Regions from separate parts of the Bartonella sp. HY761 genome, predicted to be linked through region 1. Evidence: predicted binding sites of a transcription regulator. Region 1 holds the regulator's gene; each other region holds the start of a gene.
The links. The regulator PhoB, encoded in region 1, activates phosphate uptake and scavenging genes when phosphate is short. The targets are predictions, from matches to a motif close to TGTCATNNANCTGTCAT.
Positions count from the first base shown of each region.

Region 2: a site for PhoB is predicted at 2,134-2,150, ahead of phnC (phosphonate ABC transporter ATP-binding protein). Genes of this name have one in related genera too.
Region 3: a site for PhoB is predicted at 2,175-2,191, ahead of N6A79_RS02365 (alkaline phosphatase). Genes of this name have one in related genera too.

Region 1 covers NZ_CP104887.1:2,942,672-2,945,941, reverse strand. Annotated here, with positions in the region: gene pstB (phosphate ABC transporter ATP-binding protein PstB) at 1-406, shown strand, start outside; gene phoU (phosphate signaling complex protein PhoU) at 426-1,145, shown strand; gene phoB (phosphate regulon transcriptional regulator PhoB) at 1,419-2,102, shown strand; gene N6A79_RS12760 (cell wall hydrolase) at 2,433-3,270, shown strand, end outside.
Region 2 covers NZ_CP104887.1:2,665,089-2,668,358, reverse strand. Annotated here, with positions in the region: gene phnE (phosphonate ABC transporter, permease protein PhnE) at 1-45, opposite strand, end outside; gene phnD (phosphonate ABC transporter substrate-binding protein) at 171-1,163, opposite strand; gene phnC (phosphonate ABC transporter ATP-binding protein) at 1,232-2,083, opposite strand; gene phnF (phosphonate metabolism transcriptional regulator PhnF) at 2,274-2,996, shown strand; gene phnG (phosphonate C-P lyase system protein PhnG) at 3,094-3,270, shown strand, end outside.
Region 3 covers NZ_CP104887.1:567,420-570,689, reverse strand. Annotated here, with positions in the region: gene crcB (fluoride efflux transporter CrcB) at 1-172, shown strand, start outside; gene N6A79_RS02370 (NCS2 family permease) at 748-2,031, shown strand; gene N6A79_RS02365 (alkaline phosphatase) at 2,260-3,270, shown strand, end outside.

The DNA of each region.
Region 1 (3,270 bases):
AGCCGCGCTTGATGAAATCGTTGAAAAAAGTCTTATTAAAGCTGGTCTTTTTGAAGAGGTTAAAGATCGCTTGAAAGAGCCTGGAACGGGTCTTTCTGGTGGCCAACAGCAGCGTCTTTGCATTGCGCGTGCTATTGCTGTTAGCCCCGAAGTCATTTTGATGGATGAGCCATGCTCGGCGCTTGATCCGATTGCGACCGCCCGTATTGAAGAACTCATCGACGATTTACGCCAAAATTATACAATTGTTATTGTGACGCACTCGATGCAGCAAGCGGCGCGTGTTTCGCAATTTACTGCAATGTTCCATTTGGGTGATTTGGTCGAGGTTGGTGAAACTGAGATGATGTTTACATCGCCTAAGGAACAACGGACTCAAGATTATATTACGGGCCGTTTTGGCTGATTTATAAGGGATAAAGCTCATGCCTACGCATATTGTTCGCTCTTTCGATGAAGAATTGCAGTATTTAACCCAACGAATTGGCGAGATGGGTGGCTATGCGGAACGCATGGTGGAACGCTCGGTCGATGCTATTATTCGTGACGATTTAATGCTTGCTGATGAGGTTGTAGCAGAAGATCGTATTCTTGATGAAGCTGAACGCGAAATTGACGAACGTGCAGTGACAATCATTGCTAAGCGCCAACCAATGGCGATTGATTTGCGTGAAGTTGTTGGCGCTATTCGCATTGCTGCCGACTTGGAGCGCGTTGGTGACATGGCGAAGAATATTGGCAAGCGTGCTGCAGCGATTTCTGAAAATCGTCAACCAACTTCGTTTTATCGTGGCTTGGAAAATTTCGCGTCTCTTGCTGTAAACCAGTTGAAAGAGGTCCTTGATGCCTATTCCATGCGCTCGCTTGAGCGCATTGATATTGTGCGCAAGAAAGATGAGGAACTAGATGCTATCTATACATCGCTGTTCCGTGAATTGTTGACCTATATGATGGAAGATCCGCGCAATATTACGGCTTGTACGCATTTATTATTTTGCGCCAAAAATATTGAGCGCATTGGCGATCATGCGACCAATATTGCTGAGACGGTTCATTATATCATCAGTGGTAATTATCCGACCAATGAACGACACCGCGAAGATTTAACTCATACTTTGGTGACGGAAGAATTGGAACAAAAATAAGACTTTGGTTTCATATTGGGGGAGTGGACTTTCCCATATAAGGATTAAGGGTAACAATAGAATATATCAGCTCGTTAAAAATGTTGGAGTGAATATTTATTCTTAATAGGCCTAAAATATTAGATTTTTAGACGTGATATCCATGAGGGGGATCACGAACAATATTGTTATGGCATGTCACAGCATAAATACCTGTGAAAAATTATATTGAGCCATAGAATTATTGTATGTTTGATTAACCACTCATGGTTTTTTGTGAGGGACGTGGAAAATATGGCGCGAGTACCAGAAGTTGCGGTTGTTGAAGATGAAGATGCACTAACAATCTTATTGCGCTACAATCTTGAAGCTGAGGGCTATAAGGTGCGAGTCATTATGCGGGGGGATGACGCCGAGTTCGAGTTGGAGGAAAACCGACCTGACCTTGTTTTGCTGGATTGGATGTTACCTGGACTATCCGGCATAGAATTATGCCGCCGCTTGCGCCAGCGTGATTCAACCGCTCATTTACCGATTATTATGCTAACTGCGCGCGGCGAAGAAAATGAGCGTGTACGCGGATTGTCGGTGGGCGCTGATGATTATGTGACTAAGCCATTTTCAATACCAGAATTAATGGCACGCGTTAAAGCATTATTGCGGCGGGTTAATCCAAGTACTTTGGCGCATGTTTTGTCCAATAATGATTTAACTCTTGATCGGCAACAGCACCGCGTTTTTTTCAAAGATGTTGAAGTAAAACTAGGGCCGACAGAATTTCGCTTGCTTGAGTTTTTTATGATGGCACCTGGTCGCGTCTTTACGCGAACGCAATTATTAGATGCAGTGTGGGGCAATGATAATTTTGTTGATGACCGTACGGTCGATGTTCATATTCGCCGGTTGCGTAAAGCGATTAATATTGGTGAAAAAGATCTTATTCGCACAGTGCGTGGCACTGGCTATTCATTCGGATAAGTGCTTGGGCGCCAGATCTATGCTACGTTAAAATTGCATAATTTGTTTTAGAATTGGATTAAATATGTGGATGTTAACTCTTTCTTAAACATAAGAACATGTTTTAGCATTGGTTTTGTAGCGCAGTGCTGTCATTAACTTTTATTTAGGAACATAACGCCAAAATTGAGTATAAAGCGATTATATTGCGTTGATTTGGTGTTTTTTATGACAAAATTGCCATTTTGCCTTTTTTTCGCCATATATATTACGATTGTGTAATCCGGCACTATGCCTTGGATAAATTAAAGAGTGAGAAGTCTATTGCGGTTTTCAATTAAAGCGAAATGGATGGCACTGGTGGGAGTATTGCTTGCTCCGCTTGTTGTTACAGGTTGTTCCAATAGTGGGAAGAGCATTGCAAGCCTTGGTGGTGAAAAGACTTATTCTTACCCATTAAGTGAGCGCACTTGTTTAGAGCGCGCAATGTTTTTTGAGTCTAACCGTTCTAGCCGTGAAGGCATGATTGCTGTTGGTACTGTGGTTATGAACCGCGTAAATTCAAGTCATTATCCAAAGACCATTTGTGCCGTAGTTGGTCAGCCTAAGCAATTTGCGCCAGGCGTATTGACCCGTCCAATGAATTCTAAAGCTATGCCTGATGTTCAAGCTGCTGCTGATGCCGTATTGCGCGGTGAACGCCACCAAAAATTGAAGAATGCTATGTTCTTCCATACTGCTGGTCTTAAATTCCCTTATCGCAATATGCATTATACTTTGGTTGCCGGTGGCAATGCGTTTTATGAAAAACGTGGCCGCGATGGCAATTTGCAGCTTGCAGTTAATGATCAGCCTTATAATGTTGCTTTAGCCTTTGCTCAGGAAAAGAACGGCGCAGCGCCGAAATTTGATCGCGTTATCCGTCAAGAAGCTGAAACTCGTAGCGAAGCCATTGCAGTTGCCCAAAACATTGAAACAGCTAAGCCTGTTGCAATGCAGCAAGTTGCTATGCGTGAAGCTGCACCAATCGCTAGTCAATCACAAACTCATGCAGTGCGACAGGATGCGGTTGCAGCAATTATCGAGCATGTCCCCGTGCCAATGCCATCGCCGCGTGCCGAGCATGAAGAGACTGTTGCCCTTGGTTATGCAATTCCTGAAGCCCGTCATGCTGATGTCATCGGTGCCA
Region 2 (3,270 bases), 280 kb from region 1:
ACTCTTATTATTTAATGTCTGATAGCGTTCAGCCGCTGTTGTCATGTCTTTGAACCTATTGATTGGGTAAATCAAAAGCAATCATGGCTAGATGATAATCTAGCCATGAAAAGCTTTGCATTTTATAATAATGAAACAGTGTGCAGGATGAGCAAGCTGTCCCTAAGCTTTTATTTTTTTGTGCTGGCTGCAAGCTTTGCTTCAAAATCAGCCTTTTCAGAATTTAATGCATCTAGCTGCTTTTTTTTCTCTGCTGCATCAAGCTTATCATCATTTTCAAGCTTACTTATCTTCTGGCCGACTTCCATCAAGCGGATTGGCAATAGTTGATCATTGCTAGAAGCGCGGAATGGCCCCCAAGTTAAGCCTTTTAGGACGGCCTTTTCTTCTTCAATATTGCCAGTTGATTTATCTGTACCATAGGTGAGAAAAAATTCTCTAATCTTTGTTTTGGTTTCCTCGGGAAGATCGGTACGCCAAACAATTGGATCACCAGGGATAAGTGGTGAACGCCAAATTTCGCGTAATTTTGCATAGGCATCTGGATTGTTTTTCTTGATACGATCCATGTTTTCTGTGTTATTGGCTGCTACATCAACCTGTTTGTTGGCAACGGCCAAAGCATTGGTTTCATGATTGGCATTGCGTACGGTTTTGAAGCAATTTTTTGGATCAATACCATTGGCCGCAAAAAGAAAAGTCATCGGTACAAGATAGCCCGATGTTGAGTTTGGATCACCAATACCGAAATTCAAAGTCTTGTCGCATTTTAAGACATCCTCAACGGTTTTAATTGGCGAGTCTTTTTCAACAATTAATACACCCCAATAACCCGGACTGCCATCAACAGCCATAGCTTGCACTATTACTTCACCTTTGGCGCGGTCAACTGCTTCCATGGCCGATTTATTGCCATACCATGCAATATCAACCTTACCAAAACGCATGCCTTCAATAATACCAGCATAGTCAGATGCAAAAAATGGTTTTACTTCAAAGCCAGTTTTCTTTTTCATATCGGCAAGGAATGGATCCCAAGCAGTTTTCAAATGAGATTGCGATTCTGTTGAAATAATGCCGAAATTGAGGGTTTGTGCAAAAGATACAGTTGCAACTGTTGCCATTGCTATACCAAGCGCAAAGCTTTTGAGAAGCTTTTTCATCAATCATTTCTCCTAGATTTAAAAATATTAAAGCGGCAGGTCGAAAATTGGTTTAATTTGAAATAAACTCACGCAGGCTGGAAATATTGTTGTCTTACAGATACTTTTGGCGGTGTATTGTGACTTGCTAACGGCATATCAGCCGCATCGGGCAAAACAAGTTCTTCTGATGCGCTACCATAAAGCTCAGATAAAAACGCATTGGTTAAGTTGATTGAAGGCCCGTCATAAACAATTGCACCATCACGCATGGCGATGGTTCTTGGGCAAAAACGTCTTGCATATTCTACCTGATGAAGCGAGACAATCATGGTGATGCCATCTTCTTCATTGATTTTAGATAAAATATCCATGACGCGGCGGGCCGATGCTGGGTCAAGGGCTGAAATTGGCTCATCGGCAATTAAAATTTCAGCATTTTGTAAAAGTGATCGGGCAATTGCTGCCCGTTGTTGTTGACCACCTGAAAGGGTTGAGGCGCGCTGAAATGCAGCATGGTCAATTCCCACTCGTGTCAACGCATCAATTGCAGCTATTTTTTCTTCGCGTTTGAAAAAGCCTAAAGTGCCACGCCAAGATGGAATACGCCCCAAAAGACCAATGAGAACATTGGTTAATAACGATAAACGGTTAACCAGATTGAATTGTTGAAAGATCACCGATATTTTGCCACGCATCATTTTGCTGGCTTTGGTTGCTTGACCATTTTCTTGGGTTTTTTCGCCAAAAATATTAATGTCAGCACTGCCGCGATCTGCTGTTTCAAGACCTGCCAAATGCCGGATTAATGTACTTTTTCCCGATCCCGAAGCACCGATAAGCGCTACCATTTCACCCTTATCAATTGATAAGCTAACACCTTTAAGCGCTTTGGTGCGCCCATAGGTTTTGGAAATATTGGCAACTTCAACGGCTTTCATAATATTTACTCTCCCACTTCATTCGTATCAGCATCATATAAAAAGTAGAGATTAAACTTTTATGACAATAAAATGGTTAAATAATAATATAAAATTTTTCATCATCATATTAATTTTAATTAAATTGTAATAAATTTGAAATGACGAAGGTATATAAAGAATTCATTCGAATGAATTGACAGGATATACTATGAATTCTTCATATGGACGCTGGAAATACGTTAGAGACGTATTGGATAACGAAATATCTTCAGGTATTCTTTCTGCGGGTAGCCAAATTGCAACAGAAAATCAACTTTCACAGCGTTTTGACATTGGCCGCCATTCTATTCGCCGCGCAATTGCCGCTTTGGTATCGATGGGTAAATTACGGGTTGATCAAGGGCGAGGTACTTTTGTCGAGTTTCGCCGACCAATCCGTTACGTCGTGTCGCAGCGCACACGTTTTCACCCCAATCTTATAAGTGAGGGGCGTGTGCCAAGTATTGAAAATATTTTTGCTTGTCTTGTTGAAGCAGATAAAGAAAAAGCTGAGCGGTTAAAAGTAAACCTTGGTGATTTACTGGTGATAGTGGGACAACGCAGCTTTGCTGATGGTGAGCCTATTCATATTTCGCGTTCTTATCACCCAGCGCAACGCTTTCCTGAATTTTTGCAATTCTATCAAGATGGTCTTGGTGATAGCGCCATTTATAGCCATTACGGCATTGATGATTATTTGCGTCATGAAACCATTATATCAGCGCGGTTGGCGCTTGATGAGGAGGCGGAAATGCTCCAACTTTCAAATGGCCAGCCTGTTATCGTGATGGAAAAATGCGATGTCGATTTGGAGTATCGCCCCATTGGCTATGCAGTATCAATCTGGGCAGCTGAAAAGGTGCAATTTGCTTTTGATACAGGCCGCCTTTGATACGGCTTTTGGCGCTAAATACAGACTAAGACCGACTAAGGCGCCTTTACTTATTTACCCTATTTTTATAACCCTTTTAGAATAAAGGACGATTATTATGTCCCCAACCATTGAGAACCGGGATAATCCTAGTGATAATGATATTTTTGCGCATAGTGATAGGTTATCTATTCTTGCGCGTGCTGATAGCATAGCTATCAAGCAACTCAGTGAAACTTTAATTGATGATTTAGGCGATATCGAGGTTATTCAAAGCCGTACTGGTCTTGTCATG
Region 3 (3,270 bases), 1.0 Mb from region 1:
TGGAATTTGCGGCGGTTTTACCACTTTTTCCAGTTTTAGTTTAAATACATTTGAGCTTTTGATAAACGGTGCGCCATTAAGGGCTTTTATGAATATAGTTTTATCGGTTGTTTTGTGCCTTATTGCAACCGCCATTGGTTATTATGCGGCGCAAGCAATCAACACGCATTAAACTGTATTAAAAACCCATTGTGCCAGCCAATATTAAATATAGTTAATTTAATAAATCTGCCACAATGAATGGCTATAAGAATCTTGAAACATTCGACCTCCAATCGGTTTCACGCCCGTCAACCATTGTCACCTAATTTATCAGGCAATTGGGTTGACGGGTTTTTTTTTATGTCTTTAACGGCATATTTAATAAAATAAGCGATCGATAGTATTTTTTAAATTTTATAAATCTTATCTTTGGTAATGGCTTAAAAACACGAAATTGCGTGAATTATGGCAAAATTGTGCAATGGCCCCATGGCATAATTTGACAAGATAGGGTAAGAAAAGTTTAGCAATAAAAATTTAGTCGAGAAATGGTTGCGTTTGCAAAGCAACGCCTTATTTCATATTAAATATTTGCTTTAAGAAAAATTACCGTACTCAAATTTAAACTAAGCTCAACCCGGTCTCCTAATTAACCCGGCTTTTATTAGACAGGTTAGTGGCAAAAAGACCTTTTATTATCCACCCTAATTCAATGCGAAAAACGGTATTATTTTAGAGGCTGGAGCGTAAGAAAGTATTTGCAAAATGTTAGAAAAGCTCTTTGGCTTATCGCGCAATGGCACAACAGTGAAAACCGAAATTCTTGCCGGTTTAACCACATTTTTGACCATGTCCTATATTTTGGCAGTTAATCCCAATATTTTGGCTGATACGGGTATGGATCGCGGCGCGGTCTTTGTCGCCACCTGTATCGCTGCCATCATCGGTTCCCTTATCATGGGGTTTATTGCCAATTGGCCAATTGGTATGGCACCCGGCATGGGGCTTAACGCATTTTTTGCCTTTGTTGTGACCCAGCTTGGTTTTACTTGGCAACAAGCCTTGGGGGCGGTATTTATTTCAGGTGTTATTTTCATCGTTTTAAGCGCTTCGGGTATTCGTCGTTGGCTTATTGACGGTGTTCCGCAATCCCTACGCAGCGCGATTGCTGCAGGTATTGGTCTTTTTCTTATTATTGTCGCACTACACAGCACTAACATCCTTGTAGCCAATCAATTTACGATGGTTCAATTGGGCAATTTGACCAATATGAGCGCCATTTTAACCGGTTTTGGATTTTTTCTTATCATCGTTCTTGATCATTTCCGCTTTCGTGGTGCCGTGCTAACCAGTATTCTTTTCATCACCCTTATTTCTATGCTTATGGGCATCAGCCAATTTAATGGTGTTATTTCAATGCCAAGTTCGCTAGCGCCTACTTTCTTGCAGCTTGATCTTATGGGGGTTTTCCAAAAAGGCTTTTTCTATATTTTGCTTGTTTTTGTGTTGGTTGAAGTTTTTGATGCGACAGGGACGCTTATCGGCGTTGGCACACGCGCAGGCCTTATTACTCCCAATAAGCCCAATAATCTTGGCAAGGCTTTATTTGCAGATAGTACAGCCATTGTCGCAGGGTCGCTTCTTGGTACAAGCAGCACCACCGCCTATGTCGAAAGCGCGGCAGGAGCCGCCGTTGGCGGACGCACTGGTCTAACCGCCGTGGCTGTTGCATTTTTCTTTGCTATTGCACTTTTCTTTTCACCCTTAGCCACATCTATTCCAGCCCATGCAACAGCACCAGCGCTATTATTTGTTGGCTGCTTGATGGCGCGTGAATTTGCTAAGGTAAATTGGAATGACTTAATCGAAGCTGTTCCCGCCATTTTAACTGCCGTCATGATGCCTCTTACCTATTCTATTGCAAATGGTTTGGCATTTGGCTTTATCAGCTATGTCATACTAAAAACATGCACTGGTAAATGGCGTGATGTTCATCTAGCAACTTGGATTATTGCTGCCTTATTTATTTTACGCTTCGTTGTTGAATAATATGCCCAAAAGCGCCAATTAACCTTGGCGCTTTTTTATAAGCTCATTGTTACGCTTATCAATTTATTTTTAAAATAAAATTCTAACCAAATTGACATATTCGCGTTATTTTTCAAATATTAGCTTAATTTTAACGCACATCCTGTCATAAAACTGTCATCTAGCCGCAACATTATCGCAACATAGCTTCCATATTTTCCGCTCCATGATAAACTTGGAGCTTATCTTATGCGTTCTTTATTAGTTACCCTTATTGCGTCTACATTTATGATGTCGGCAGCTTCAGCTGCGAGCGTCTATCCCATTGATCGTGCAACGGTTCTTGCCAACTCGCCTTTTGATTTCAAGGTTGAGTTTGACAATAAAATCAAAGCTGGCGACATTTCTATTTCCATCAATGGCAAGGATTATGATTCTGCCCTTGGTCAAAAAGGCGAATTTGTCGAAGTTGAAAAAGGCAAAGACGACAAGGAACTTGGTTCCGCCCTTATTCTTCGCAATGTAAAAATTAGCGAACCGGGCGAATATAAGGTTGTTGTAAAAGCTGGCAATGAAGAAAAAACCGTCAATTGGCATGTTTATGGCGCATCTGCAACGCCAAAAGCCAAAAACGTCATCTTCTTGCTTGGTGATGGCATGTCGGTTGCTCACCGAACTGGCGCGCGTATCATGTCAAAAGGCATGACCGAGGGCAAGGCCAATGGCCGCCTTAATATGGATGATCTTGACCGTATGGCCTTTATCGGCACATCAGCGGTTAACTCAATTGCAACCGACAGTGCTAATACTATGTCTGCTTATATGACAGGGCATAAATCATCGGTTAATGCAATTGGCGTTTATGCTGACCGCACAGCTGATAGCCTTGATGATCCTCGCATTGAAAATATCGCCGAGGCCTTACGCCGCACCACCAAGAAATCCCTTGGTATTGTAACAACAGCCGAAGTAGAAGATGCAACACCTGCTGCAGTGGTGAGCCATACGCGCAATCGTTATGACAAGCCTGAAATTGTTGGCATGTTGCTTGATGTTAAACCTGATGTCTTGCTAGGTGGTGGTTCTGCTTACTTCTTGCCAAAAACCACCAATGGCTCAAAACGTAAAGACGACATTAATTATATCCAAAAATTTCAAGATGCTGGCTATAAATTGGTAACATCTGAAAAAGAATTGCTTGCCGCTAATGACAGCGATGGTCCATTGCTTGGTCTTTTCCATACCGGCAACCTTGATACG